DNA from 3 places in the Ruminococcus hominis genome. Region 3 is predicted to be linked to each of the others. Evidence: predicted binding sites of a transcription regulator. Region 3 holds the regulator's gene; each other region holds the start of a gene.
What was found. The regulator Rex, encoded in region 3, represses fermentation and respiration genes when NADH is low (regulators of the CRP and FNR family bind a similar motif). The targets are predictions, from matches to a motif close to ATTGTTAANNNNTTAACAAT.
Positions count from the first base shown of each region.

Region 1: a site for Rex is predicted at 1,363-1,382, ahead of gap (type I glyceraldehyde-3-phosphate dehydrogenase). Genes of this name have one in related genera too.
Region 2: a site for Rex is predicted at 1,551-1,570, ahead of fucO (lactaldehyde reductase). Genes of this name have one in related genera too.

Region 1 is NZ_JACOPE010000001.1:2,091,427-2,101,962, reverse strand. Features, by position in the region: gene mnmA (tRNA 2-thiouridine(34) synthase MnmA) at 1-486, shown strand, start outside; gene H8S40_RS09325 (histidinol-phosphatase HisJ family protein) at 483-1,301, shown strand; gene gap (type I glyceraldehyde-3-phosphate dehydrogenase) at 1,466-2,479, shown strand; gene H8S40_RS09315 (phosphoglycerate kinase) at 2,627-3,820, shown strand; gene tpiA (triose-phosphate isomerase) at 3,894-4,643, shown strand; gene gpmI (2,3-bisphosphoglycerate-independent phosphoglycerate mutase) at 4,723-6,261, shown strand; gene H8S40_RS09300 (hypothetical protein) at 6,353-6,529, opposite strand; gene H8S40_RS09295 (sulfite exporter TauE/SafE family protein) at 6,740-7,513, opposite strand; gene H8S40_RS09290 (LysR family transcriptional regulator) at 7,606-8,466, shown strand; gene H8S40_RS09285 (oxidoreductase) at 8,598-10,536, shown strand, end outside.
Region 2 is NZ_JACOPE010000001.1:521,582-532,117, reverse strand. Features, by position in the region: gene H8S40_RS02325 (TetR/AcrR family transcriptional regulator) at 1-309, shown strand, start outside; gene fucO (lactaldehyde reductase) at 367-1,512, opposite strand; gene H8S40_RS02315 (TetR/AcrR family transcriptional regulator C-terminal domain-containing protein) at 1,657-2,217, opposite strand; gene mnmM (tRNA 5-(aminomethyl)-2-thiouridylate-methyltransferase MnmM) at 2,325-2,888, opposite strand; gene H8S40_RS02305 (HPr family phosphocarrier protein) at 2,945-3,178, opposite strand; gene H8S40_RS02300 (hypothetical protein) at 3,329-3,589, opposite strand; gene H8S40_RS02295 (VanZ family protein) at 3,633-4,115, opposite strand; gene H8S40_RS02290 (ABC transporter ATP-binding protein/permease) at 4,164-7,772, opposite strand; gene H8S40_RS02285 (threonine/serine exporter family protein) at 7,931-9,262, opposite strand; gene H8S40_RS02280 (DUF4866 domain-containing protein) at 9,282-10,082, opposite strand; gene H8S40_RS02275 (LysR family transcriptional regulator) at 10,252-10,536, opposite strand, start outside.
Region 3 is NZ_JACOPE010000001.1:1,519,744-1,530,279, reverse strand. Features, by position in the region: gene alr (alanine racemase) at 1-1,038, opposite strand, end outside; gene H8S40_RS06765 (NAD(P)H-hydrate dehydratase) at 1,062-2,555, opposite strand; gene H8S40_RS06760 (redox-sensing transcriptional repressor Rex) at 2,749-3,396, opposite strand; gene abc-f (ribosomal protection-like ABC-F family protein) at 3,623-5,572, shown strand; gene H8S40_RS06750 (NADP-dependent isocitrate dehydrogenase) at 5,755-6,951, opposite strand; gene H8S40_RS06745 (GntR family transcriptional regulator) at 7,004-7,672, opposite strand; gene H8S40_RS06740 (hydroxymethylglutaryl-CoA lyase-like TIM-barrel protein) at 7,694-9,061, opposite strand; gene H8S40_RS06735 (phosphoglycerate dehydrogenase) at 9,337-10,503, opposite strand; gene serC (3-phosphoserine/phosphohydroxythreonine transaminase) at 10,505-10,536, opposite strand, start outside.

The DNA of each region.
Region 1 (10,536 bases), 570 kb from region 3:
AGTCAGGATATATGTTTTGTGCCGGATGGAGACTATGCTGCTTATATAGAAGAAAATGCAGGTGTAAAAATTCCGGAAGGTAATTTTGTAACATTAGATGGGAAGGTTTTAGGAAAACATAAAGGAATCATTCATTATACAGTGGGGCAACGAAAAGGTCTTGGTCTGTCATTGGGATACCCGGCTTTTGTATTGGAAATTCGTCCGGAGACAAATGAAGTTGTGATTGGAACAAATGAAGATTCAATGACAACCACATTAAAGGCAAACAGGGTGAATTTTATGTCGGTTGAAGATTTGCCGGAACCAAAAAGAGTTTTTGCAAAAATCAGATATAATCATAAAGGTGCTTGGTGTACGGTAGAAAAAACAGGTGAAGATGAGATTACCTGTACATTTGAAGAACCGCAAAGAGCAGTGACCCCGGGACAGGCAGTTGTATTGTATGATGGAGAATATGTACTTGGAGGCGGAACAATCATATGATATTAAGCGACAGCCATATGCACACCATTTTTTCTACAGACAGTGATACGTCGGTGGAAAAAATGATAGATGGTGCAATAGCAAAAGGATTAAGATCAATTTGCATTACAGATCATTTTGATAAAGATTTTCCTTCTGATACAGAATTTGGGAAAGATGCTTTTCAATTCGATTTGGATGAATATATGCATACTATGAAAAAAATACAGAAAGAATATGAAGATAAGATACATATTCGAATTGGAATAGAGCTTGGACTGCAGACTCATTTGCAAGAATTCTATCAAAAACTGACACAACAGTATCCATTTGATTTTGTAATTGGTTCTGTGCATCTGGTAGATGGGAAAGATCCGTACTACAGAGAGGGGTTCGCTGAATTGTCGGACCGCGAATTATATAGAAAAGGATTTGAGAATACTTTAGAAAATCTGCAACATGTAACAGCATTCGATGTGCTGGGACATTTGGACTATGTAGTGCGTTATGGGACTTACAAGGAAAAAGAATATTCACAGACAGAGTTTTCAGATATTATTGATGAAATTCTAAAACGCGTTATTGAGCTTGGAAAAGGCATTGAGTTAAATACCGCAGGATGGAAATATGGACTTCCGTTTTGTAATCCGCACCCGGATGTGTTGAAAAGATACCGGGAGCTTGGAGGAGAAATCATAACGATTGGAGCGGACGGACATAAGCCGGAACATATTGCATATGATTTCGGAAAGGTAAATGATGTCTTAAAGGCTTGTGGGTTTAAATATTATACAGAATTTGAAGAAAGAAAACCGATTTTTAAACAACTTACATAAAAAACAAACAAAATGGATTTAGGACTTGAATTTTTGTTTTTGTTTTAGTACAATAATCTCAGTTGATGAATCTTTAACAAAGTAATTGAGCTTTGTTAAATGGATATCACCATGATAGACTGTATTACAGTTAACAATTTATATAACTTTAGGAGGAATTAATCATGGCAGTAAAAGTAGCGATTAATGGTTTTGGACGTATTGGACGTCTTGCATTCAGACAGATGTTCGGAGCAGAGGGATTTGAAATTGTAGCAATCAACGATTTAACATCTCCAAGCATGCTTGCTCACCTGTTGAAATATGATTCAACACAGGGAAGATATGCACTGGCTGACAAAGTAGAGGCAGGAGAAGACTCTATCACAGTTGACGGAAAAGAAATCAAAATTTACGCAAAAGCTAACGCAGCTGAACTTCCATGGGGAGAGATTGGTGTTGACGTTGTTCTGGAGTGTACAGGATTCTACACATCTAAAGCAAAAGCTCAGGCTCATATCGATGCAGGTGCTAAACACGTTATTATTTCTGCACCAGCAGGAAATGACCTTCCTACAATCGTTTACAATGTAAACCACGAGCAGCTTACAAAAGATGATACAATCATCTCAGCAGCTTCTTGTACAACAAACTGTTTAGCTCCAATGGCTAAAGCATTGAATGATCTTGCAGAAATTCAGTCTGGTATCATGTGCACAATCCATGCATATACAGGAGATCAGATGACTCTTGATGGACCACAGAGAAAAGGTGACCTCAGAAGATCTCGTGCAGCAGCAGTTAATATCGTACCTAACAGCACAGGTGCAGCAAAAGCAATCGGTCTGGTTATCCCAGAACTGAACGGAAAACTGATTGGTTCTGCTCAGCGTGTTCCTACTCCAACAGGATCAACAACAATCCTTACAGCAGTAGTTAAAGGTGAAGTTACAGTTGACCAGATCAACGAAGCTATGAAAGCAGCTTCTAACGAATCATTCGGATACAACACAGATCAGATCGTATCTAGCGATATCGTAGGAATGAAATTTGGTTCTCTGTTCGATGCTACACAGACAATGGCTCTTCCAACAGGTGATGGAAATACAGAGGTTCAGGTTGTATCTTGGTATGACAACGAGAACTCTTACACAAGCCAGATGGTAAGAACAATCAAACATTTCGGAACATTACTGTAAGCCGAAATTGGGAATATGAAACGGATGTATGTCCGGAAATAGACTCACAAAGGGTCCGGTCTTATTGGGGCCGGACTCTTTTTAAATTTATAAGGAACGATTTTCTATAAATTTAAAAATGCTTTATAAAAAAGGAGAATTACAACTATGCTTAACAAAAAATCAGTAGATGATATCAACGTAAAGGGCAAAAGAGTTCTTGTAAGATGCGACTTCAACGTTCCATTGATCGATGGAAAAATTACAGATGAAAACCGTCTTGTAGCAGCTCTTCCAACAATCAAAAAATTAGTTGCAGATGGAGGAAAGATTATTCTTTGTTCTCACCTTGGAAAACCAAAGGGAGAGCCAAAGCCAGAATTATCACTTGCTCCAGTAGCAGTTCGTTTATCAGAATTACTTGGACAGGAAGTAAAATTTGCTGCTGATCCAGAAGTAGTAGGACCAAACGCAAGAGCTGCAGTAGAAGCTATGAAAGATGGAGATATCATCCTTCTTGAGAACACTCGTTACAGAGCTGAAGAGACAAAGAACGGAGAGGCATTCAGTAAAGATCTTGCATCTCTGTGTGATGTATTCGTTAACGATGCATTCGGAACAGCTCATAGAGCACACTGCTCTAACGTTGGTGTAACACAGTTCGTTGATACAGCAGTTGTTGGATACTTAATGCAGAAAGAGATTGATTTCCTTGGTAATGCAGTAAACAATCCAGAGAGACCATTCGTAGCAATCCTTGGTGGTTCTAAAGTTTCAAGCAAAATCTCTGTAATCGAGAACTTACTTGATAAAGTAGATACATTGATCATCGGTGGTGGAATGTGCTTCACATTCAGTAAAGCCCAGGGTGGAAAAGTAGGAAATTCTCTTCTTGAAGAGGATTACTGCCAGTATGCATTGGATATGATCAAAAAAGCTGAAGAAAAAGGTGTAAAACTTCTTCTTCCTGTAGATGCAATCATTGCAGATGAATTCTCTAATGATGCAAATACAAAAGTAGTTCCTATGGGAGAGATTCCAGAAGGATGGATGGGACTTGATGTAGGTCCAGAGACAGCTAAGTTATATGCTGACGCTGTAAAAGATGCGAAGACAGTTGTATGGAACGGACCAATGGGATGTTTCGAGATGCCTAAATTCGCTGCAGGAACAGAGACAGTTGCAAAAGCACTTGCTGATACTGATGCAGTTACAATCATTGGTGGTGGAGATTCAGCAGCAGCAGTTAACCAGCTTGGATATGGTGACAAGATGACACATATCTCAACAGGTGGTGGAGCTTCTCTGGAATTCCTTGAAGGAAAAGAATTACCAGGTGTTGCAGCAGCAAATGATCGTTAATTATCTGTTATTCAGCAAATGATTTTGAACAATAAAATTGTTTTAACAAAAAATAGATGAGGAGGCCAATAAAATGGCAAGAAAGAAAATTGTAGCAGGAAACTGGAAAATGAACAAAACTCCAAGTGAGGCAGTAGCACTTGTAGAAGAATTAAAACCATTAGTAGCAAATGAAGAAGTTGATGTTGTATTCTGTGTACCAGCAATCGACATCGTTCCTGTTGTGGAAGCAACAAAAGGAACAAACATCCAGGTTGGTGCTGAGAACATGTATTTCGAAGAGAGCGGAGCTTACACAGGAGAGATTTCTCCAGCAATGCTTGTAGATGCAGGAGTAAAATATGTTGTTCTTGGACATTCTGAGAGAAGAGATTACTTCGGAGAGACAAACGAAGATGTAAATAAAAAAGTTCTTAAAGCATTTGAGCATGGTCTTACACCAATCATGTGCTGTGGAGAAACTCTTGAGCAGAGAGAACAGGGTGTTACAATGGACTTTATCCGCCAGCAGGTTAAAGTTGGATTCCAGAATGTAACAGCAGATCAGGCTAAAGAAGCAGTTATCGCTTACGAGCCAATCTGGGCTATCGGAACAGGAAAAACAGCTACAACAGAGCAGGCTGAAGAAGTTTGTGCAGGAATTCGTGCTTGCATCGCTGAAGTTTATGATGAAGCTACAGCTGAGGCAATTCGTATTCAGTACGGCGGATCTGTAAATGCTGGTAATGCAGCAGAGTTATTTGCTCAGGCAGATATCGATGGAGGTCTTGTTGGAGGAGCTTCCCTCAAAGCTGATTTTGGAAAAATTGTTAACTACAAATAATTAAAAAGCATTGGCGTGGGGAGTCGAACAGGCTCTCCACAATTGCTGTTACCTTAAAGATAGAAAGGAAACACATATAATGAGTAAAAAACCAACCGTATTGATGATTCTTGATGGATATGGATTGAATGATAAAGAAAAAGGCAATGCTGTTGCTGAAGGTAAAACTCCGGTTATGGATAAGCTTATGGCAGAATATCCATTTGTAAAAGGATATGCAAGTGGAATGGCTGTAGGACTTCCAGATGGACAGATGGGTAACTCAGAAGTAGGACATCTGAACATGGGAGCAGGAAGAATTGTATATCAGGATCTTACAAAGATCACAAAAGCAATCCAGGATGGAGAGTTCTTTGAGAATAAAGCACTTATTGCAGCTTGCGAAAATGTAAAAAGCAATGATTCTGCACTGCATTTAATGGGATTGATGTCTGATGGTGGAGTACACAGCCATATTGAACATGTATTTGGACTTCTTGAACTCGCTAAAAAACAAGGCATTGAAAAAGTATATGTACATTGCTTCCTTGATGGCCGTGACACACCTCCGGCATCAGGAAAAGAATATGTAGAGCAGTTAGAAGCTAAGATGAAAGAACTTGGTGTTGGAGCAGTTGCAAGCGTATCAGGACGTTATTATGCAATGGATCGTGATAATCGTTGGGATCGTGTGGAAAAAGCTTACAATGCAATCGTTAAAGGGGAAGGCGAGACAGCTGAGTCTGCTACAGCAGGAATTCAGGCATCTTATGACAATGATGTGACAGATGAATTTGTACTTCCAACAGTCATTGTAAAAGATGGTGCACCACTCGCAACAATCAAAGAAAATGACTCTGTTATCTTCTTTAACTTCCGTCCTGACAGAGCAAGAGAGATCACAAGAACTCTTTGCGATGATGAATTTACAGGATTCGAAAGAGGAGAAAGAGTAAAAACAACATTTGTTTGCTTTACAGAGTATGATGTTACAATCGCAAACAAACAGGTTGCATTTGTAAAAGATGAAATTACAAATACATTTGGAGAATTCCTTGCAAAAAATGGTCTGAAACAGGCTCGTATTGCAGAAACAGAAAAATATGCACATGTAACATTCTTCTTTAATGGTGGAGTAGAAGAGCCAAATGAAGGAGAAGACAGAATTCTTGTAAAATCTCCAAAGGTAGCAACATATGACTTGAAACCTGAGATGAGTGCATATGAAGTGTGCGATAAATTAGTAGATGCAATCAAATCTGATAAGTATGATGTAATCATCATCAACTTTGCTAATCCGGATATGGTTGGACATACTGGTGTAGAAGATGCAGCAATCAAAGCGATTGAAGCTGTTGATGAGTGCGTTGGCAAAGCAGTAGATGCCATTAAAGAAGTCGATGGACAGATGTTTATTTGTGCAGACCACGGAAATGCAGAGCAGCTGATCGATGATGAAACGGGAGAGCCATTTACAGCTCACACAACAAATCCGGTTCCATTTATTCTTGTAAATGCAGATCCTGCATACAAATTAAGAGAAGGTGGATGTCTGGCAGATATCGCTCCTACATTAATCGAATTGATGGGAATGGAACAGCCAGCTGAGATGACAGGTAAATCTTTACTTGTAAAATAATAAATAGACAAAAAATAAAAGGAGCAGAATTCTTATAATGGAATTCTACTCCTTATTTGTTGAGTATTAAAATATTTTCAGCCATGGCATCTTACTTTCTGTACATATATCCAGAAAAATTACCATTCATACATGCAAACCCCTTGACAATTGTCTCACAATTTTCTGAAAAATATTTTTTGATTGAAGAAACTACTTTATTTAATAATTCTTCCTGATAGTTAAAAAATTCTTTTGACATTTCTGGTGTTAATGCAAAATCAAACATAATATATCTCCTTTTCTTATCTTACATAATTGTTTTGGAAAATTTCTTTTCCCTTGCTACGTGTATTATAATAGCATTACTCAAATAAATTGTTTAGATATGTTTTTGTGTAAAAAATAGGTCATTATTGACATTGAAAATCCGAATAGACAGAATAGGGACGGGGTTTTCCGGCTTTTTCCATCGGAAAAGAGCCGGAAAACTCCGTCCCTATATGATGATTTTCAGCAGGAGCAGAAATAGTACAAGTAAAATACTAGGACGAACAATTTTAGCTCCACTTTTCATTACCATTCCTGCGCCAAGATAACCTCCAAGCATATTACAAAGGGCAGCAGCAATTCCAAGAGGGATAAGTACCTGCCCGTTTAAAAAGAATATGACTAAAGAAGTGATATTGGTTGTAAGATTAATAACTTTTGCCTGTGCATTGGCTGTTTTAATACTAAGTTTAGCAAATACAGTAAAGGCGATAATTAAAAATGTACCGGTTCCCGGACCATAAAATCCATCATACATTCCAATCACAAAAGCAGCAATGGAAGCAGTGAGATAAGTACGTTTATCAAGTGTAATAACATCGTTTTCATTATCATGGAACAGCTTTTTGTTTAGTACAAAAAACGCAGCAATCGGCAGAATGACAATCAGTACATGCATCATTATTTTTTCGGGAATAATCAGAGAAATATGAGCTCCGATGGCAGAGCCGATAATTGCCATAATAACGGATGGAACTGCTAATTTAAAATTTACCAGGCCATTCTTGATAAAGCGGGCGGTTGCAAGGGTAGTCCCGCAGGTTGATGAAAGTTTGTTAGTTGCAATCGCAGTATGGGTAGGAAGTCCGGCAATCAGATAGGCTGGAAGCGAGATCAGACCGCCTCCGCCGCCGATTGCGTCAACCAACCCAGCGAGAAATAAAAACGGACAGACAATCAGAAACATAGAAATCGTCGGTTCGATTGTAATAATGGTATTCATGAAAATTCTCCTTGTAGTAAAATAGATTTAGTGTCATAATCTGAATAGATGAACATGTCAAAGTATAGCATAAAGAGGGATAAAGTGTAAATATGGACACAAAAGATATCAGAAGCTTTCGACTTGTCTATGAGGAGCGGAGTATCAATCAGGCTGCAAAACAGCTTTTTATTACACCACAGGGATTGAGTCGGATTATTCACAAACTGGAAGAAGAGTTGCAGATTGCATTATTTGAACGGACAAAGGGCGGGATGGTACCTACGGAATGTGGGGATTATTTTTATGCACAGAGTCAGGAGTTACTATATCAATTAGAAGACATGAAGTATCATTTGCAGAAAATGAATAGCAGACAGCGAAAAATAAAAATCGGATTTGCGTGTGGTGTATTGAATCTTGTATCACTAAAAAAGTTAAATGCGATTCAAAGTGAGATGCCAGATGTGTCTGTGCAGTGGGAAGAACTGGAAAATCAGGAGGTAGCAGAACAAGTAAACAGGGGATTGTTAGATATCGGATTTATTATCGGAACAATTCCGGGAAATGAGATCGAAAGTTGTGTCGTATACGAAGGCAAAATGAATGTTCTGGTATATCCGGGGCATCCGTTTTATGAGAAAGAAAGGCTAAGTATAGAAGAGTTGAAAGAACAGCCGTTGATTTCATTAAATCAAAAGTATTTCAGTTATCATAGTTTTATGCAGCGGTGTGGTGATTTTGGATTTGTGCCGAATATCATTATCAATACAATGGAAAGTCAGCTTATTTATCGTTTCTGTAATGAGAAATTGGGACTTGGGATTGATGCAGATATTCATAAGACAGACCGGTTATATCCTGATATTCGAAGAATTGAATTGCAGGACGCCATACCATGGAAGGTATCTATGATATATCGGAAGAATGAACAGGTGAGATTCTTAGTGGAACGATTAGCACAGATTATGTAAAAAGGGCAAAATAGTGGTATCAACATTTTATTGACAGGTACTCCATTTCTATTGATAGGAATGGAGTACCTGTTTTTGATATTATAAGGTTAACAAAGAAATATGTTTGGAAAAACACAAGGAGGAAAAATATGAAACGAAAATTTCCACATTTATCCAGTCCGATTACAATTGGAAGAGTAACTTTCCGTAATCGTATGTTTTCAGCACCGATGGGTGGAACAGATATTACAAATGATGGATGTATTGGACCGAAATCTACGGCATTTTACGAGTTGAGAGGAAAAGGAGGAGCGGCAGCGGTTACAGTAAGTGAATGTATGGTACATCCGAAAACAGATGGTTCACATGCATATCATCTGGATACTACCATTTTAAACTCGTTGGCAGCAGCAACCTATACGGCGGATGCAATTCACAGACATGGAGCAGTACCGAGTCTGGAATTATCACATTCCGGTATGTATGCAGGAACATATATGACCGATAAAACAAAACAGCATGAGATGCATCAGTGGGGCGCATGTGATACAGTCCGTGCGGACGGAGTCAAAGTAAAAGCATTGTCAGAAGAGATGATTCGGGAAATTGTCGAAGCTTATGGTCAGACAGCGGCACTTGCCAAACGTGCCGGATTTGGAATGATTATGATTCATGGCGGTCATGGATGGCTGTTGAATCAGTTTTTATCGCCATATTTTAATAAACGTACAGACAAATATGGTGGAAGTCTGGAAAATCGATGTCGTCTTGCAATGGAAGTGCTCCAATCTGTTCGTGAAGCAGTAGGACCGGGATTCCCAATTGAATTTCGTATGAGCGGGTCAGAGCTGTTTGAAGGTGGTTATGCTCTGGAAGAAGGTGTGCGCATCGCGCAGCAATTAGAGCCATATATTGACTTGCTTCATGTATCCGCAGGAACATATCAGAGAGGATTCGGAGATACACATCCATCCATGTTTAAAGAGCATGGCTGTAATGTATATCTTGCAGCAGAAATCAAAAAACATGTATCTATTCCGGTTGCTACAATTGGGGCATTGAATGATCCGGAACAGATGGAAGAAATTATCGCTTCCGGTAAAGCGGATGTGGTATACATGGCACGTGCACTTTTGGCAGATCCATTTCTCCCAAGAAAAATAATGGAAAACCGAGATGATGAGATTGTAAAATGTCTGCGTTGCTTCACTTGTATGGCAGAACGTGCTGCAACATCGACAAGAAGATGTACGGTGAATCCATTGATTGGAAGAGAAATAGAAGGTAACGAAGTGAGGCCAGCAGTGGTTAAGAAAAAGGTGCTCGTTGCAGGTGGCGGTCCGGGAGGATTGTATGCGGCGTATACTGCTGCGAGAAGAGGACATCAGGTAATTCTCTGTGAAAAAGAAGCGGAATTAGGTGGAATATTAAAAAGTGAGCAGGCACTTCCGTTTAAGCATGAAATGTACGAACTGATAGGAACATATGAGAAGTTTGCACGTAATGCAGGCGTAGAGATTCATTTAAATACAGAAGTGACACCAGAACTTGCCGAGAAGGAAAATGCAGATGCACTGATTGTAGCAGTCGGTTCCACGCCGCTTGTACCTCCGATTCCGGGACTGGATGGTGAGAATGTTGTTATTGTAAATGATTATTACAAACAGAAAGAAAAGGTAACAGACAAAGTCGTTGTATTTGGTGGCGGTCTTGCAGGATGCGAGTGTGCGATTCATCTTGGTATGGAAGGAAAAGAAGTACATCTGGTAGAGATGCGAAATGAACTGGCACCGGATGCAAATGTACGTCATCGTCCTCTGTTATTAAAAGAAATCGATAAATATGTGACGGTACATACCGGATGCAGAGGTATGGAAGTGACAAAAGAAGGAATCATCTGTGAAACAGAAAAAAAAGAGCAGATTCTTGTACCGGGTACAAGTGTAATCTGTGCATTGGGGCAGCACTCCAGAACAGATATAGTAGATACATTGCGTGATTGTGCACCATATGTGGCAGTAATTGGAGATGCCGGAAAAGTATCTACGATTACAAATGCGGTTTATGAAGGGTATCATGCAGCATTGG
Region 2 (10,536 bases), 1.0 Mb from region 3:
TTGCAATTTATCTCTAAAAATTTATCCTGGGGAATTTTCAGAGTTGCCTTCGAGCAACAAGTTGCTGACGAATCAGAAGAATCTCGCGAATTCTATTCTTATTATCGTGAATTGGTTCAAAAGAGCTCTATCACCGATGTAGAAGCTGAATTATTACTTTTTACAATACTGGAGCTTGTAGGTTCCACCTGCTATAGCTGTATCTTATACGAACAGCCTCTTCCTATAGAAGAGTATATGCCGTACCTGCATCGTTCGATTCATCATATTTTATTATCTTATTTCAACAAAAATGAATACAGCCAGTAAAAAAGAAACGACAGAACATGCACTGCTCTGCCGTTTCTTTTTTTATATAGCTTTTTCTTACATTAATTTTCTAAACAAATCTTTCAGATCTTCTACGCTTGCATCTTTTGGATTACCCGGTGCACAAGCATCTGCATGAGCAGACTCTGCCAGGAACTGAAGATCCTCTTCTTTGAGTGCTTCAAGTTTTGTAGGGATACCAACATCTACAGAAAGCTTCTGTACAGCATCTACTGCTGCTTTGCGGTACTCTTCTACAGACATATCATCCACACCCTTTACGCCCATTGCTCTTGCGATTTCTTTGTATTTCTCGCCAGTGCAATCTGCATTGTATTCCATAACGATTGGAAGCATCATTGCACATGCAACACCGTGTGGTGTATCATATACAGCACCAAGTGTATGAGCCATAGAATGTGCGATTCCAAGTCCTACGTTTGAGAATCCCATTCCTGCAATATACTGTCCGAGAGCCATACCTTCACGTCCCTCTTTTTCGTTATTTACTGCACTTCTAAGTGATCTTGAAATGATTTCAATTGCTTTCAGATGGAACATATCTGTCATTTCCCATGCTGCTTTTGTTGTGTATCCTTCAATTGCATGTGTTAATGCATCCATACCTGTAGAAGCTGTCAGCCCCTTTGGCATAGAAGACATCATGTCTGGGTCTACAACTGCGATGATTGGCATATCGTGTGGGTCAACACATACAAATTTTCTTTTCTTTTCTACATCTGTGATAACATAGTTGATTGTTACCTCTGCTGCTGTTCCTGCTGTTGTTGGAACTGCGATGATTGGTACACAAGGTTTCTTTGTAGGTGCAACACCTTCCAGGCTTCTAACATCTTCAAATTCAGGGTTTGCAATGATAATACCAATTGCTTTTGCTGTATCCATAGAAGAACCGCCACCAATAGCAACAATGTAATCAGCTCCTGCTTTCTTAAATGCTTCTACTCCATGCTGTACATTTTCGATTGTTGGGTTTGCTTTGATATCAGAATAAATTTCATACTCAAGTCCTGCATCTTCCAGCACTTTTGTTACTTTTGTTGTTACTTCAAATTTAATCAAATCCGGATCAGAACATACAAATGCTTTTTTGTAAGCTCTTGCTTTTGCCTCTGTTGCAATTTCCCCAATTGCACCTGCTCCATGATAAGATGTTTCATTCAACATAATTCTGTTTGCCATTTTTTCTTCTCCCTTTCTGTTTTGCCGTTTTGTTTTCTTATGTCTTTATTTTAACAATATCTTCTCCAAATAAAAAGTTACAAAAAAGTCAATCTGTCACATTTTCACATGTCAGATTGACTTTTTTCTTATTTTTCATTCATTTTACACAAGATTTAATTGTTTCATCACATCATACAACTCTGACGGCATCGCCGATACAAGTGCCTTCGCCATCTCTTGTGGTGTGCTTTTTCTCTCACCCAGCACCCACTGAACAGTCATATAAATAGACCCCTGACAATACATCTCCAACAAAAAACGTAGATTTTCTGAAATCGGTTCTTTCGTCTTCTCTTCAATCTGCCTTGTATAAAAAGCAAGTATCAATTGGAAATCATGTTCTCTTAAACAATTCTGCTGGTCATTACGAAATGCTGCCTTAAAAAATAACTTTTCTTCTTCAATATACTGAAACTTCTTACACAAACCTTCATAGACAGTTTTTCCCTCTCCCATATGCTCAAAGGATTCCAAAAGAATCTTGTCAAAATACCAGTTTATCAAATCATATTTATCTAGAAAATAGCGATAGAATGTCTGTCGTGTTGTCCCACATTCCTGAACTATTTCTTTAACTGTAATCTTCTCTACCGGCATGGTTCTCATACAAGTTTTCATCGCTTCCGCAAGCCGGTATTTCATTTTCTCCTGCTTATCTCCCACTCTTTACCATACCTTTCTTTTGATTTATCCATACTATACCATATCTTCCCCGTAAAATACAGAATAAAAGGTTGAATTCCACTGCAATCACAGTGAAATCCAACCTTTTAACGTTTAAAAATAAATGCCGGGATTGGGGGATTATTCTCACGATTATAGTATTCATTTACAATTACTGTATATTCTTTCGGATTAATTTCTTTTATATATTGAAGAATTGCATCCTTCTCTTCAAACCCTGTATCACCGCCACTGTAAATACACAGACTCATCATACCACCATGCTTCAACAAGGTAAGCCCTTTTTCAATTGCTTCCAGACTTGTCTTTGTTTTTGTTGAAATACTATGATTCCCGCCCGGAAGATATCCGAAATTGAAACACACGACATCCACCGATTCTGTCTGCACATATTCATCCATATGCTCATGACCTGTCAAAAGTAATGTTGCCCTGTCAAGCAGACCTTCTTTCTGCAGCAAGTTTTCTGTTGCATGCACCGCTTCCGACTGGATATCAAATGCAAGCACACTTCCTTGCTCTCCTGCTAATTCGCATAAAAGCTTTGTGTCGTGTCCCTTCCCCATAGTCGCATCAATATATAATCCGTCTTTCTTTGCCACAGACCGTATAATCTGATGACTCCAATCTGTAATCTGTGATGGATTCATTTTATTTCTCCTCGTCTATATAGCACTTACCACATAATTTATAGGCTTCATCTAAACTATGCTGTATACTCAGCAAGCAGTTCGACAAACTCATCACTCGTTCCAAAAGCTTCTACTTCAATATTCTTCTCTTCGCAAATAGAAAGTACGCCAAGTAAAGACTTTGCATCAATTCTCATATTTCTTGCCTTTAAATCTACATCGAAGGGAAATTGTTGTACTCTATTAACAAATTCTACTGCTGCATCTGCATTTTCAAATGCGATTTTTTTCTGAACTGTATCAGCCATCTTTTTTTCCTGCCTTTCCGTAAAATCTGCCTAATCATACCTCAAAACAATTTTATCGTCAATACATATTTTGTCTATTTTCATGCAAATTCTGCTCTTTTTTTGTCCTAGATAAAGTATTCAATAGTCTTTTCTGCTGTCACAAGTTTCTTATTCAGCATCAAAATCTGCTTCGAACACACCTTCCGGAGTCTTCATCGTCAGAATTCCAAGATTAAAATCCTCGTCCTGAATTGTAATATGATATTCAAATACGACATCATCCTCGAATTTGGATAACAAAATGTAAGTTCCGTTTTCCTTTCCGTCTATCTGGTCACAAATATCATTGTATACATCTACCCCTGAAATTTTTCTCGGATATCCTGCATCTTTTATTTTTTTCTCAATCGCTTCATATAATTCATTCATGTTCTTTTCCTCATCTTTCTGATATTTTTCTTTACGAAGTACATCATTTTGTACTTTCTTTCTTTTCTCTACGACTTATCATCCATGTTACAAGCATTACTCCGATAAACGCGCCGCAGCTGTCAATCAGTACATCCCGCACTTGACCGCTTCGACCAGGGACAAACAATTGATGAATTTCATCAGTAGCTGCATATATCGTTCCGCATAGCCACGGGATTCCAACGATATATCTCTTTTTTCGCTGAATCTCATAAGTTGCCCCGAAAATCAACGTACCCAATACTGCGTATTCCGTCGCATGTGCAGTCTTTCGAACCGGAAAATCCACTTTATCAACAAATGCATTTTGTTTTACCTCGCTCCACTCATCAAATCCCGGAACAAACCACTCACCGACAAGTCTTCCGACCCTTCCGCTGTCTTCTCCTGACAAATCACCATTTCTGGACGAAAAACCAAAAATCATAATCATCCAGATAATTGCCAGCACAAGAAAGAGTCTCTTTCTCTTGTTATACTTCATTTGTTATTTCCTTTATACTTCCCTTTATGCTACTCCATGCACTCTGTTTTACTCTGTCCTCAGTGCCGTTACCGGATCACTCTTTGACGCCTTTCTAGATGGAATCAAACCACCGATCAATGTCAGTACTACACTCAACGCTATCAGTACCAATGCAGGTATAACCGGTAATACCGCACTTACAGCTGTCGTGTCTGCAACCGAATGAATGATCGCATTTGTCGGAATTAACAAGATTACTGTTAATCCAATACCGATCACCCCTGCACATAATCCGATGATAAATGTCTCTGCATTAAAGACCTGAGATACATTTCCTTTCGAAGCACCAATTGCACGCAGAATACCAATCTCTTTCTTACGCTCCAATACACTGATATACGTAATAACTCCAATCATGATTGATGATACAATCAACGATATCGCAACAAACGCAATCAGTACATAACTGATAATGTCCACAATATTTGTCACCGAAGACATCAATGTTCCAACTACATCGGTATAACTGATGACCTGTTCATCTTTTCCTTCCGTTTCCATCTTGTGATTGTACTTATCCAAAATTTTTACAACTTCTTCTTTGCTCTCAAAATTTTTCGGATACAATGAAATTTCCGCCGGCACATTAAAATCCACATAGCCAAGCTTCTGCAGATTACTGTCATAAGACACACTGTTCGATGTATTCATAGACATCATCAATTCCACCAGATCATCTTCCGTCATATTCATCTGAAATGCTTTTGCAAATGCATCGGTATCGATTGTCATTGCACTTCCCATCGCATTTTGAAGTTGTGTCCCGACATTCGTCATCATCTGCGTCATCGCACTCTCAATACCCTTTGTAAGCTGTGTTACAATCTGTGTCATTGCTGATGAAACCTGTGTCCCAATCGCCTCGCCCATAGAATTGCTAAGCACACCCATTGCCTTTGTCATATAATCCTGCATAGCTGCAGATACCTGACTTTCCAGAGCATTCATATCCACCGTTTTAGTCAGTCCGTCTGTCAGACGTTTCTTTCCATCCTCTGTTCCAAGATACTTTATTACTTGTTCTCCCATCTTGGACGGATCCGGTTTACCATTTACTGATGCATAATTCTGGTATCCTTTATACAATTCATTTGCCAGCTTTGTCATCTGTTCAGCAGTAATATTTACCTCGATATCATCAATCTGAATCCCGTCTCCGACTGACGCAAGCATTCGCTTTGCTTCATCTGTCTGTAAATATTCCTGCAAGTACTCTCCAAATTTACTAACATCTGTATAACCATTATCTGTTACATACTGTAAGAAACCTGCCATGGTGTCTTTGAGCAGCTTTTGAATTTGTTCCGGTGTAATGGTCACACTGGCACTTTCTTTGATAATGTCTTTGATATTATCCTCAATAATTTTCTTTGCCTCATCCGTTTTTAAATATTCTGTAAAATCTTCCAGCAAATGAGAGTAATCTGCTTCTGGATGTGTCTTCGCATATTCCAGATATCCTTCTGACAGACTAGATGCCATTTGTTTCAATCCATCCGGTGATACTGATAAATCCAATTTGGAAAGAATCTCTCCTAAATTCAACTGTGGCATACCTGACAGATCAAGCTGTACCTCTTCCAGATTCACCATATTGGAAAGTTCAAAACTATCCCCTCCGACACGAAATGCTTTTTCTAAATCTGCACCGGAAAAATCAAGTGAATTGCCAAGATTGCTCATCGCACTTTCATCAAATTTAAACGCTTTTTGCAATGCAGCTTCATCAACTGTGAATAAAGAATCCATGTTAAAATCATCGTCACCTTTGTCAGTTCCGAACTTTTCATTTGTAAATACATTGATATCCGGATTTTTAAGCTGCTGTTTTACAATTTCACTTTTCTTTGCCTCTTCTGCCACATGTTCTGTCAAAGCATATGGATAAGCAATTCCTGCCTGTAATGCCGTTGCCTTGGCATCTGCATCCGGCTGCACGATACCGACTACCTTTAGGTCTTCGCCATTCGCAACCAGTTTCTTCATATAAGAGCTGTTGTCTGTTTTATCTTTCCAGACTTTATACTGCTTATCATATTCATAACAATCAGAACTGTTTATCAGCTTAAATTTCTTTCCAATAATATCATCGTAAGTATAAGTTCCCAAATTCTCAGGCGTCTTTACATTTTCCTCTTTTATAAACTGCTGGATCATCTCGTCCAGTTCCATAGAGTCCCGCAATCCCAGTGTATACAACATGAAATCACTAATGCTTCCATCCGAAGTCAGAACCACTACACACTCATTATACTTTTTCGGCCATCTTCCGGCTTTTACTTCATATTGTTTCTCATACAAACTGCTGTTTTTCGGCATTTCGTAAAATACATCCGTGCTCATCATTGATGACATCATACTATTTGAAGAAGTAGATGAGCCAAGTCCCAGTGCTGAAAATGATTTATCTGGATTTACCTGACGGATTTTATCTCCGTTTTCCTTGAAAATCTGTGGAGATACATTGTAAGAGTACTCGATTGCATTTGTGTATTTTCGGATTCCACTGGCTTCCTCGTTATCCAGATAGTTCTTCAGAGATTTCAAATCGTTCGAATTCATTGTCGCAAACATATTTGTCACCATCTGAATCACTTTAATTTTGCCGTCATCTTTATTCTTTTTTACATTTTCTTCGGCACCACCTCCGGCTCCAACCATCATCGATGTAATGTCAAACCCGGTGCTTTGAATCTGTAACGGATATTCTGACAACGTTTCTTCTTCAATATTTTGAATATATTTATTCACTCCGGTCGAAAGTGACAAAATCAGTGCAATTCCAATAATCCCTATCGAGCCTGCAAAGGATGTCAATAAAGTCCTTGCTTTCTTCGTCTTTAAGTTGTTAAAACTAAGCGACAAAGCTGTCATAAATGACATCGATGATTTGCCCATATTCTTATGTTCCGGTGGAGTTAATATTGCTTCATCCACTTCATATGGGTCTGTATCCGAACGGATCTTACCATCCCGCAGATTTACGATTCGAGTTGCATACTCTTTTGCCAGCTCCGGATTATGCGTAACCATAACAACTAACCTGTCTTTTGCAACTTCCTGAAGCAAATCCATAACCTGCACACTTGTATCACTGTCAAGTGCACCGGTCGGCTCATCTGCAAGCAGAATATCTGGATCATTTACTAATGCTCTTGCTATCGCAACTCGCTGCATCTGACCCCCGGACATCTGGTTTGGCTTCTTGTGTAATTGCTCACCCAAGCCTACTTTTTTCAATGCTTCGATTGCTTTCTTTTTCCGCTGTGCTTTACCGATACCGGATATCGTCAGTGCCAGTTCAACATTTGCCAAAACAGTTTGATGCGGAATAAGATTATAGCTTTGAAACACAAAACCAATCGTATGATTACGATAAGAATCCCAATCCCTGTCCTTATATTTTTTTGTAGAAATCCCATTAATGATCAAATCCCCGCTATCATAACGGTCCAGTCCTCCGATAATGTTCAGAAGTGTTGTCTTACCTGAACCGCTGGGACCTAAAATAGCAACAAATTCATTATCTCTTAAATTCAAACTGACATCGTCCAACGCCTTCTGCACCAGATTACCGGTTCGGTATTCCTTGCATATATGTTGAATTTGTAACATATTTTCTCCTTTACCAAAAGGTATTTGTTCTTTTACATCTGTTTCTATCTTATGTTACACTTTGAAATTTGTATGGTCAATTAATTTCTCAACTTAACAAAAAGAAATTGATCCATCACTCTCCTGTAGTAACAAATCAATTTCTTAATATCCCATGTTTAGGTACAATATCGAAATGTTTTATCCGTAAGTATTCTTGCAAATATCAATCCTAACGGAAGTGCTGCGATAATCAATATTGCAGATGCAAACCATGATGCAGACACTGCTAATGACATCATCCCAAGATTATAAAATCCTTTATACAAATATAATCCGGGTACCATAATTACAATAGATGGCACCGTAACAGAAATTCTTGGATATCCCACTTTATTTTTGATTAAAGAAGCCAGTATTCCGGCTGTAAGTGCTCCGATAAACGCTGCTGCCGCAGGTGGAAATTTTGCGATATCTACCAGTTCCAGCCGTAATGTATTTGCTATTGCACCAATTGCCGCTGCAACTTCTGCCAACCGCACCGGACTATTAAACATAATTGAGAACCCAAATACCCCACAGAAGCTTGCCAGTATGCGAAAAAGAATCCATCCCCATATCGGCAATGATATTTTCATAAAATCAACTGGCTGCAGATGTAGCAAAAGTGCCATGATCCACGCAGTCATTGTCGCAACCAGAATAATAATCAGTGCATAGTTCAAGCGTTCAATACCTGATCGCATATCCAGTTTCGCCAAATCGATTCCACTCGTTATAAATGGAAACCCCGGTATAATAAATAACATAGCACAAATGTATCCGGCTTCATGCTGTATTGATATCCCCAACAAAAGCTCTGCTATTTTCAGTACTCCGGCATATACAAGACAAGCCGCTGACACCGATGATACAATACATAAAAATAAAGTGAAATGATGTTTTGATAATTTACATCGAATAAAATTTCCGATTCCTGCGCCAATAAATGCACACAACATTTCAATCGGCCCGCCACCAAGCAGAAAAGTGAACCCGCCACAGGCAAGCGCTGCTGCAAATCCTAATGCAATTGGTGAATATAAACCATGTATCTTTTCTATATTGTCTAGAAATGAATGAAGTTGTTCTCCTGACATATGCTTGCCTTCAACTTCAAAATCTCTTATAAAGTTTTCAAGACGATTTAACTTTGAAGTATTCACTCCCGTATTCGTCAGACACAAGGACTGTGTAAATCCTTCCTCTCCATCAAAGCATGTATATTCTATCGACATCAAACCTATATCCGCTGTACAAGTAATCCCCATCACTTCTGCCAGCGCATTCATAGAACTTCTCACACGCCATGCTCCTGTTCCACATGAGAGCAGCATAATCCCCACCCGTCCGATAATAGAAGCCTTTTCCGTCAAACTAGCTTCCGTCACTGGTTTATTTTCACCATTTTGGTCTGTATATTCATGCCAGAGAATATCCATATGGTTTTTTCTGATTGTTTCTCCCCGCATACTCTCCACTTCCTAACCTTTATTCAAAATCCAGACTTTCATTTCCTGCTTTTTTCATCATTTTCTCGCGACATGTCAATACAATTCCATCAATTTCACTCAAATGGTGTAACATTTTCTTCTCAAATTCACGAATCGGAAGTAAAATTCCAATCTCATCGAATTCCTTATCTTTCTTCACACCAGTCTCCTGTCCGTAATATACCATTGCTCTTGGCGCCTCTTCCTGTATTTTATGAAAAGTATCCCACACAACAGCATATGCCTGTGCTTCTGTCAATCCAAGTTTACGAGTATCTGGTAATGCATATAAAATCAGGATTCCTCGATTTCTATTATCTTTTTTCTCTACAAGTTCCATTCCTTTTGTATAGGAACGTACAATATCGTATCCATCTGCCAAATATAATTTAGAACGTGGTGCACATTCATGTCGGTCATATATTTCTTTGAATTTTTCATACTCATGTCCGGAAATTTCCTTTTCTTTTCCTTCCAGAATATTTCCATCCACATCGGTCAGCAATACCGGATTCTCCCCTGATTTTCCGTGAAACTTCTTAGGAATCAAAAAAGCTTCTCTAAGCAAATCAAACATGCTTCCTCCACATAATTCTAATAAAAGAGCCGTCACATCTCCATTTTTATAGGCATTAAATAATACCTGTATGAAATGTTCTGACTCATCAAAATCAATCCCATGTTCTTCATCTAAATGTTCATAAAAAACATCTCTTAACTGCTCGCATGCTGTCGGCGAGGCAAGAATCTCCGAAAAAATACCTTCTACAGCCTCTTCTCTAGGTAAAATGGTTTGCATGACAACTCCTCCTTTATGCAAATTTCTGGTCAGGCTTAACATTATTTTGTAAACGATAACCCTTCTTCTGCACTAAGTATAGAAAGCTATTCTTTTAAAGTCAAACCAACCATGACTGTTTTATTTGCATAACCGATATGTATTATTTACATACTTATATTTCTTGATTTCACATAAGCATTTTCTTCAAAGTTTCTGCCGCAATACTTGGTGGAAAATTATGATTCTCCACCAGACAGATTTCCCGCTTCGGTATCGTTTCAACCATTGGAATCTCATATACCTTTTTCTCATTTATTACATTTCTTGCAAACGGCTCCGGCAAGAATCCAATTCCCAATCCATTCATAATCATCGGCAAGACCTGATCAATTGTTTCCACCTCTGTATCCGGTTCTAATACAAGATTATGCTCTAAAAAGAATTTGGAATAAAACTCATATGTTGTGCTTTG
Region 3 (10,536 bases):
TATAGTTTCTGTCTGATCTTTCCCTACCAGCACAACTTCATCCATAAATTTTGCTTCCGGGATATCAGTAACATCTACTAAAAACTGATCCATACAAACTCTTCCCAGAATACGAGCACGTTTTCCATGAATCAAAACAGATCCTTTGTTTGAAAGAGAACGTGGATATCCATCTCCATATCCGACAGGTATTGTAGCTATTCGCATTGCTTTTGGTGCCACAAATGTACCTCCGTAACTGATTGAAGTACCAGCTTCTACATTTTTCACAAAAGAAATATGACTGATTAATTCTAATGCCGGTTTTAATGAAATTGCATTTTTATTTACCTCATCAGACGGATACATTCCATATAAAGAGATTCCTGCTCTTGCCAGATTATGCTTCATATTGGGAAAATCTATAATTCCAGCACTATTATCGCAATCAATATATGGAATTTCCAGATTTTTCTCTTCCAGTGCCTGTTTCATCCAAACAAATTTCTCATGCTGTTGATATGTATAGCTTTTATCTTTTTCATCTGCCTTCGCAAAATGCGTGAACATTCCTTCAATTTTTATATTTGGTAATTTACTTATCTGTTCAACAATATCTGCCGTTTCATCCGATACTGCAAAACCAATACGTCCCATTCCTGTATCGATTTTAATATGCAAATATGCCGTTTTATTTAATTTAACAGCCTGTTTTGATATTTCTATTGCCATTTCTTCTGTATATGTAGCAGGACGTACTTCGTAACGGATCATATCCTCATACTGATCTGGAAATACACATCCCAATACAAGAATTGGCTTACAAATTCCAGCCTTACGCAAGAGAGCAGCTTCATCAAGACTAGCTGTCGCATAACCCCATACATAATCTACTGATTCGAACATTCTGGCAATCGGAATCGCACCATGTCCATATCCATCTGTTTTAATAACCGCAACCAACTTTGCTCCTGTTCCGATTCGCTCCTTCATTTGTTCCATGTTATATGCAATTGCATCCAGATCAATTTTTGCATACACACGTGTATATTGTTTCATGTTCTATTCCTCCATATCAAATGTTACTGTTCTACCTGCTTTAGTACATCTTTTATTCCTGAAATCAAATCTTCTGCCAGTACACTGTAAACGCCACAGCTTTTTTTTGCATAATCTCCTCCGTTTGCATGAAGATACACTCCTGACACAACACTATCATACAAATTCATATGTTGTGCTGTAAGCCCTGTGATCACTCCAGCAAGAACATCTCCCGAACCTGCTTTTGCCATCGCACTATTTCCTGCAGTATTTACAAATAAAGGATGATTCTCTTTTGCTACAAGCGTACGAGCGTCTTTCAACGCACAAACAACAGGATACCGTTTCACAAAATCAGTCAATATATTCATACGATCTGCATTTAATTTTGCGACCGAGCACTTTAAAAGTCTCGTCATTTCCTTCATGTGTGGAGTTAATGCTATCGGAAATGTACTTTCTTCAAGCAATTCCATCTTTTCAGATAAAAGATTGATTCCATCTGCATCAATAATACATGGGACTTTACAGAATTGAAATACCCCTTGTAATAATTTATCTGCTGTTTTTTCCTGGCCAAGTCCACATCCAATACATACAACATCTGCCCAATTTAATAATTGTTTCAATTCTTCTTCAGAATATTCTGTATAAGTGGAGATAATTGCTTCTGGCAGCAGTTGTTGAAGAATGCTTCTATTTTCTTTGGCAGTATATATCTGAACAAGCCCTGCTCCGCTTACATATGCTGCTTTTGCACTTAAATATGCTGCTCCGGCCATTCCCTTGCTTCCGGTAATCATAAGCACTTTCCCATATGTTCCTTTATGTGAATTTGCCACACGTTTCGGCAGACATGTGCAAAGATCATCTTGTTCCAGTGTATAACATATTTCTATATTATTTTGATAAAGTTCTGTATTGATACCGATTGATTTTACAACTACTTCTCCTGCAAAATCTTTTCCCGGATACAGAACAGTTCCTAGTTTCTCACATTGTACAGAAACCGTCAAGTCCGCTTTAAACGCTATACCTAAAATTTTTCCGTCCAAAGAATTGACTCCCGAGGGTATATCTACCGCAACTTTATATCCTTTCATTGCATTTAAACACTCTATCACAGAAGCATATTTACCGCTTATCTCCCGGCAAAGTCCAACGCCAAAAATCGCATCTACGATCACACCATACTCTTCATCAGGAATTTCTGTCTCTATCGATATCCCAATATTTTTACAAATACAATATTGTTGTTTACATTCATCGCTCATTGACTCTGTTTTTCCAACAAATGCAATTCCTACGGAATAATTCTCATCATGTAACAATCTTGCGATTGCAAATCCGTCTCCTCCATTATTTCCGGAGCCACAAACTATCAGTATCTTTTTATTCTTCTGAACTTTCGATTTTATAACCTCAGCAATTCCCAATGCAGCTCTCTCCATTAGCACCAGAGATGGAATTCCTATTTCATGAATCGTGTGTGCGTCAGCTTTTTGCATCCAATTTCCAGTAGGCAAATATCTCATTTTTACTCATCCTTTCTCAAAGCACGAAATAAAATAATTTTCTCCAAACTATGAGAAACACGCTTCGCGAGTTTCTCAAGTTATCGCGGCAGTCGCCAAGGTCTCGTGCAAGCACGGACTTTGGCTCGTTGCTCGCGTAAATACAAATAACGTGCAAAAGCATTAAACAACCCTTTTGCACGTTATGATACTTCTAATCTTCCCCGTGTTCTTCTTTGTATCGGGTAATATTATAGGACAACTTCATCAAGCTATCAGATAAATGGACACTTTCTACAATCACATCTTTCGGAAGATTCAAATCTGTATGTGCAAAATTCCAAATTGCTTTAATACCATTACGTACCAGAATATCAGATACTTCAACCGCTTTTGTTTTTGGAATTGTGAGTGCCGCAATATCAATATTTTCTTCCTGAAGAACTGTCTCTAATTCATCCATCATTCGAATTGGAATGTCTCTGATCACTTTTCCTTTCAATTCAGGATTCACATCAAAGATTCCCTTTAAAATAAATCCGTTTCTTGCAAAAGATGCATAATTTGCAAGTGCCTGTCCTAAATTACCTGCTCCTATGATTACCATATTGTGACTCTGGTCCAATCCCAGTATCTTGCCAATCTCCGTGCGAAGATACTTTACATTATAACCATATCCTTGTTGGCCAAATCCACCAAAATTATTCAAATCCTGGCGAATCTGTGATGCTGTTACATGCATTTTTTTACTTAAATCACTTGATGATATTCTTTCTACTCCGGCTTCATTGAGTTCACCAAGATATCTGTAATATCTTGGAAGTCTCCCAATAACAGCTTTTGATATTCCTCTTGACTCCACACTTATCGTCCTCCAAATATAAACTATATCTATTATAAAGTTTTATTTTAACAAAGTCAAACTTTTGACATACTTTTTTTGTATTTTATCTAAAATTTTTTTATATTTCGTCGGTTTTCACACTATTTTATCTGAATTTTTTTGTGAAACCTAAATTCTTTAGTTGTATTTTATCTAAATTTCGATATAATGAATACGATATGCTTAAATATAGGAGGATGTATATATGATACTTGCATGTCATAATCTAAATAAATCTTTCGGGGAACGCATCATTGTAAAAGATGGTTCTTTCCATATTGAAGATAGAGAAAAGGTTGCTTTTGTCGGTGTGAATGGTGCCGGAAAATCAACAATTTTAAAAATGATCATTGGCGAAGAGCCAACAGACAGCGGGAATATTGTTCTTACAAAAGGGAAAACAATTGGTTATCTTGCACAGCAGCAAAATCTAATCAGTGGAAATAGTATTTACGAAGAATTAAAAACTGCAAAAGCAGACATTATAAAACTTGAAGAACAAATTCGTACGATTGAACACGAATTAAAGGGCTTATCCGGTGATGAATTACAGACTCGCTTGAATACTTACAACCGTCTGATGTCTGAATTTGAATCCAAGAACGGATATGCATATGAAAGTGAAATCATAGGGGTGTTAAAAGGACTTGGTTTTCAGGAAAATGAGTTTTCAAAGGAAGCCAGCACGCTATCAGGTGGACAAAAAACGCGTGTTTCCTTAGGCAAACTTCTGTTAACAAAACCAGATATCCTATTATTAGATGAGCCGACCAACCATTTGGACTTAAATTCTATATCCTGGTTAGAAACATATCTGTTAAATTACCCGGGAGCTGTATTCATCGTATCACATGACCGTTTCTTCTTAAACAGAGTCGTAACTAAGGTTGTTGAAATAGATCAAGGGCATCTTCGTATGTATAATGGTAATTATAAAGATTACGCCGAAAAAAAACGTCAGTTACGCGATGCACAGATGAAAGAATATTTAAATCAACAAAGAGAAATCAAACACCAAGAGGCAGTAATTGAAAAATTAAAATCTTTTAATCGAGAAAAATCTATCAAGCGTGCTGAAAGCCGCGAAAAAATGCTTGACAAAATAGAACGTATTGACAAACCGATGGATTCCACACAGGAAATGCATTTTGAGCTGAATCCATCTTGTATCAGTGGTAATGATGTTTTAACAGTTGAACATTTAACAAAAAGATTTGAGACGCAAACCCTGTTTTCCGATATTTCATTTGAAATCAAACGTGGTGAGCATGTTGCAATCATCGGAGATAACGGAACCGGAAAAACAACTTTATTAAAAATTTTAAATCAGGTATTAGATGCCGATGAAGGTGCTTTTACTTTAGGTTCTAAGGTAAAGATTGGATACTATGATCAGGAGCACCACGTACTTCATGATAATAAGACTATTTTTGAAGAAATTTCCGATGACTATCCATCACTAACAAATACTCAGATTCGAAACACTTTAGCTGCTTTTCAGTTTACTGCAGACGATGTGTTTAAACTCATCCGTGATTTAAGCGGTGGTGAAAAAGGTCGTGTTTCGCTTGCAAAATTAATGCTCTCCGAAGCAAACTTTTTGATTCTTGATGAGCCCACAAACCATTTGGATATCACTTCAAAGGAAATTCTTGAGCAGGCCTTAAACGATTATACCGGAACAATCTTATATGTTTCTCATGACCGTTATTTTATTAATCAGACTGCTTCACGTATTTTGGAATTGGTAAACCAGACATTTGTAAATTACATTGGAAACTATGACTATTATCTTGAGAAAAAAGAGGAATTAACTGCAAAATATGCTCCTGTTTCTCCGGAAACTTCTGTCAATTCAAAAGTTACTAATCCAAACACTTTTTCTGAATCTCAGGAGCCTTTTGGTCAAAAGTTAAGTTGGCAAGAGCAGAAAGAAGCACAGGCTCGTGAGCGAAAGCGTAAAAATGATTTAAAAAAGACAGAAGAACGAATTGCTGTTTTAGAAACACGAAATCAGGAAATTGATGAATTGATGACACAAGAAGATATTTATTCTAATTCTGTAAAATGTCAGGAACTCGCTATTGAAAAATCTTCAAATGAAGAAGAATTAGAAACCCTTTATGAACAATGGGCTGATTTAGCCGAAGAATAGATATATTTCAGAACAAAGAATGTGCTTTGCACATTCTTGCGCCTGCGGCGGTCGCTTGCGACACCTACATTGTACGCCGCAGTGCGCATCCTTAGCGGAGCGATTTTTATATATTAGGAAAGCACTTTCCTAATATATAAAAAAGACACCCTCTCACCTTAGATTGGGTGTCTTTCATATATTTATAATCTTTTTGCAATTGCTTTAATAAATTCTTCACTATTGAGAACTGTTGGATTTTCTATTGTAGTAATAAGTGCAAGATCTTTTGTCATCTCTCCTGCTTCAATTGTATCAATTGTTGCCTTGTCAAGACGATCTGCAAATTCCATTAATTCTGCATTTCCATCCATCTCACCACGTTTTCTAAGTGCTCCTGTCCATGCAAAAATAGTTGCTACAGAGTTTGTAGATGTCTCTTCACCCTTCAGATGTTTGTAGTAGTGGCGCTGTACTGTACCATGAGCTGCTTCATATTCATAGTATCCATCTGGAGAAACAAGTACAGATGTCATCATTGCAAGGGAACCAAATGCAGAAGAAACCATATCACTCATAACATCTCCATCATAGTTCTTACATGCCCAGATATAACCACCTTCTGATTTCATTACGCGTGCAACTGCATCATCAATCAGTGTATAGAAATACTCAATTCCAGCTTCTTTAAATTTTCCATCGTACTCAGCGTCATAAATTTCCTGGAAAATATCTTTAAATGTATGGTCATATTTCTTAGAAATTGTATCTTTTGTCGCAAACCATAAATCTTGTTTTGTATCTAATGCGTAGTTGAAACAGCTTCTTGCAAAACTTTCGATAGAGGAATTAATATTGTGCATACCCTGTACAATACCCGGTCCGTCAAACTCATGTACGAGTTCTTTTGTCTGTGTTCCGTCTTCTGCTGTATAAACCAATTCTACTTTTCCGGCAGCAGGAATTTTCATTTCAGATCCCTTATATACATCTCCATATGCATGTCTTGCAATTGTGATTGGTTTTTTCCAATTTTTTACACAAGGTTCGATTCCTTTCACAACGATTGGTGCACGAAAAACAGTTCCATCCAAAATTGCACGAATTGTTCCATTTGGGCTCTTCCACATTTCTTTAAGATCGTATTCATCCATACGAGCTGCGTTCGGAGTAATTGTCGCACATTTTACAGCAACCTTATATTTTTTTGTCGCAATTGCCGAATCAATCGTTACCTGATCATTTGTTTCATTTCTATGTTCCAGACCCAAATCATAATATTCTGTATTCAGTTCAATAAATGGTTCCAACAAATTCTCTTTGATCATCTTCCAGAGAATTCTTGTCATTTCATCTCCATCCATTTCAACGATAGGTGTTGCCATTTTGATTTTTGCCATTTTTTCGTCCTCCTATGTTTTCTTTTTTCAAACATTTTATTTTGAACTAGCACTATTCTGTTTCGTCATATCCTTGTTTTTTTAAATTCTGAATCACATGCATAATATGTTCATTTGCCAACTGCTCAGCTAAATCTGTATCTTTATCTTTAATCGCACGTAAAATCTGTTTATGTTCTCGAATTGATTTTCTGGCACGTTCCTCAGAAATAACTGAAGACTTTCTGGCGCGCTGTACAAATTTGTGAAAATCAATCATCGTACGACTTAATATTCTGCTTCCGCTTGCCTCATAAAGCACTGTATGGAATCTTCCATCTAATACGGTCACCTGCTCTGCATTACTTCCTCCTTCTTTCTTTGTATGAAATTCAGAAAGTAATACAATCTCTTCTAATTCATCCAATTGCTCTTCTGTAATATTTTCTGTTGCCCAACGTGCACACAACCCTTCCAACATAGAGCGTATTGCATAAATATCCATTACATCTTTCGTTGAAATTCCTGTCACATACGCACCTTTGTTTGGAACAATCGTAACAAGTCCTTCTAATTCTAATTGTCTTAGTGCTTCACGTACCGGTGTACGACTAACCCCAAGTTCTTTGCCGATGGTATTTTCTCTTAATTCATCATGCTCCTGATATTTTCCTTTTATAATATCTTCTCGGATCTTCTGGAATACACGACTGCTTAAGGAATGATCCTGATAGTCTTCCATTCTTATTTGTTGCCTCCCAAGTTACAATGTAATATGTAATTCCTCACATATACTATCTATTTTGTCAACTAATTCCTCATCTGTCAAGACCGTAACTCGACCTTCTTCATATTGTTTGTCAACCCATGATTTTAATGTTGTTACAAGCATAGATGTTTTGTCGACCTGTCTCTCTTTTGGCAATTTATAATAAGCATTGATCCAATACACAATCCCAGCTATTCCGGAAGTATTTGATACAGAAACCAACGCAGGTCTTCCTAAAAATTTATCTGTATCAAATATGTTATAAATTTCTTCGTTTTTCAACATTCCATCTGCATGGATTCCGGCTCTTGTTACATTGAAGTTCTTTCCTACAAACGGTGTTCTTGATGGAACTTTATACCCAATTTCTTTTTCATAGTAATCAGCCAATTCTGTTATCACTCTTGTATCCATACCATCTAATGTACCGCGTAATTGTGCATATTCGAAGACCATTGCTTCCAATGGGGTGTTTCCTGTACGTTCTCCAATCCCAAACAAGGAACAGTTTACTCCTGATGCTCCGTAAAGCCATGCAGTAGTTGAATTATTAACTGCTTTATAGAAATCATTATGTCCATGGAACTCGATCAACTCACTTGGAACACCAGCATGTACCATCAATCCATAAATAATTCCTGGAATAGATCGTGGGATTACTGCACCCGGGAAATTCACTCCATATCCCATTGTATCGCACACACGAATCTTAACTGGAATCTGATATTCTTCCATCAGTTTCATCAATTCTAAACAGAAAGGAATAACAAAACCATAAATGTCAGATCTTGTAATATCTTCCAAATGACATCTCGGACGCACTCCTGTTTCCATACATTCACGCACAACTGATAAATAATGTTCCATTGCTTCACGTCGTGTCATTTTTAATTTATAAAAAATATGATAATCTGAACAACTTACCAAAATTCCTGTTTCTTTCAAGCCGATATCTTTAACCAATTGAAAATCTTTTTTGCTTGCACGGATCCAACTTGTAACTTCTGGAAATTTATATCCTTTTTCAAGACATTTGTAAACTGCATCACGGTCTTTTTTACTGTAAAGGAAAAATTCACTTTGACGAATCTTTCCCTGCGGTCCACCTAAACGATGAAAATAATCATAAATTGTTACAATCTGTTCTGTTGTATAAGGAGCCCTCGATTGCTGTCCGTCACGAAATGTAGTATCTGTAATCCAGATTTCTTCCGGCATATGATGAGGAACAATACGATCATTAAATGCAATCTTAGGAATCTCATCATAATGAAATAAATTGCGGAATACATTTGGTGTTTCCACATCCACGAGCGGATACATATGTTCTTCTAGTTCCAAAAGATTTGTCTGCTTATTCATAAATACTTTTCTATTTTCCATTTGTGCTTTCCTCCAATTCATAAATCATTTACGCCATTACAGTTTCATCAAGACGCAACTTTTGTTGTATTCTGATGGAGCCGTAATGTGTTTACTTTTCGATGCAAGTATTCTTGTATATTTACATTCTTGTATAATTGTATACAACCATACAACATTTGTCAACACTTTAATGCATAAAAAAGCAGAAGTATAACATCGTCTAAGTACCCCGTTATACTTCTGCCTATAATTTTATTCTTATTAAGTTGATATTATTTAATCACTCTAACCTTCAAAACACCTTCGATAACATTCAATTTTTCTTCCAATTCCTGCGTTACTTCTGCTTCAACATCAATCATAACATATGCATACTCTTTTCTACTCTTGTTAGTCATCTGAGAAATATTCATATTTTCCTGTGCAAGCAATGCTGTGAACTGACCTAACATGTTTGGAATATTTTTATGAAGAATAGTAATGCGGTGTCCACTCTCTTCTTTTGTTCCCATATTACAATCTGGATAATTTACAGAATGAGTAATATTTCCATTTTCCAGATAATCACGTAATTCTTTTGCTGCCATAACAGCACAATTATCTTCTGATTCCTCTGTAGATGCTCCAAGATGCGGAATTACAATTGCTCCTTTTACTCCTGCAATTTCCGGAATTGGAAAATCTGTTACATAACGTCTCACTTTTCCTTCTTCCAACGCTTCAACCATTGCTCCTGTATCTACCAGGACATCTCTTGCAAAATTCAATACAACAACATTTTCTTTCATCAACTGAATAGCATCACGATTAATCATCCCTTTTGTGCTATCTAAGGCCGGAACATGGATTGTAATATAATCGCATTCTTTATATATTTCATCCACTGTCTTCGCATGATGAATATTTCTTGAAAGCTTCCATGCAGAATCTACGGAAACATATGGATCATACCCATACACGTCCATTCCAAGATGTACTGCTGCATTGGCAACCAATACCCCAATTGCTCCAAGACCAATCACACCAAGTTTCTTACCCTGTATCTCTGTTCCTGCAAATGCTTTTTTTGCCTTTTCAGCTGCTTTTGCTAAATCCGCATCTGCTTCATGCTCTTTTACCCAGTCAATTCCACCGATAACATCTCTGGATGCAAGCAACATACCTGCAATCACAAGCTCTTTTACACCATTTGCGTTTGCACCTGGTGTATTGAAAACAACAATACCTTTTTCTGCACACTTATCTAATGGAATATTATTCACTCCAGCACCTGCACGTGCAATAGCTTTTAAGGATGTTGAAAACTCCATATCATGCATTGCTGCGCTACGGACTAAAATTGCATCCGCATTATCAACTGCATCTGTTTTCTGATAAGCTTCATTGAAAATATCCAAACCAATCTGTGCGATTGGATTTAAGCAATGATAATTATACATCTTATAAGTTCTCCTCCTCAAATTTTTTCATAA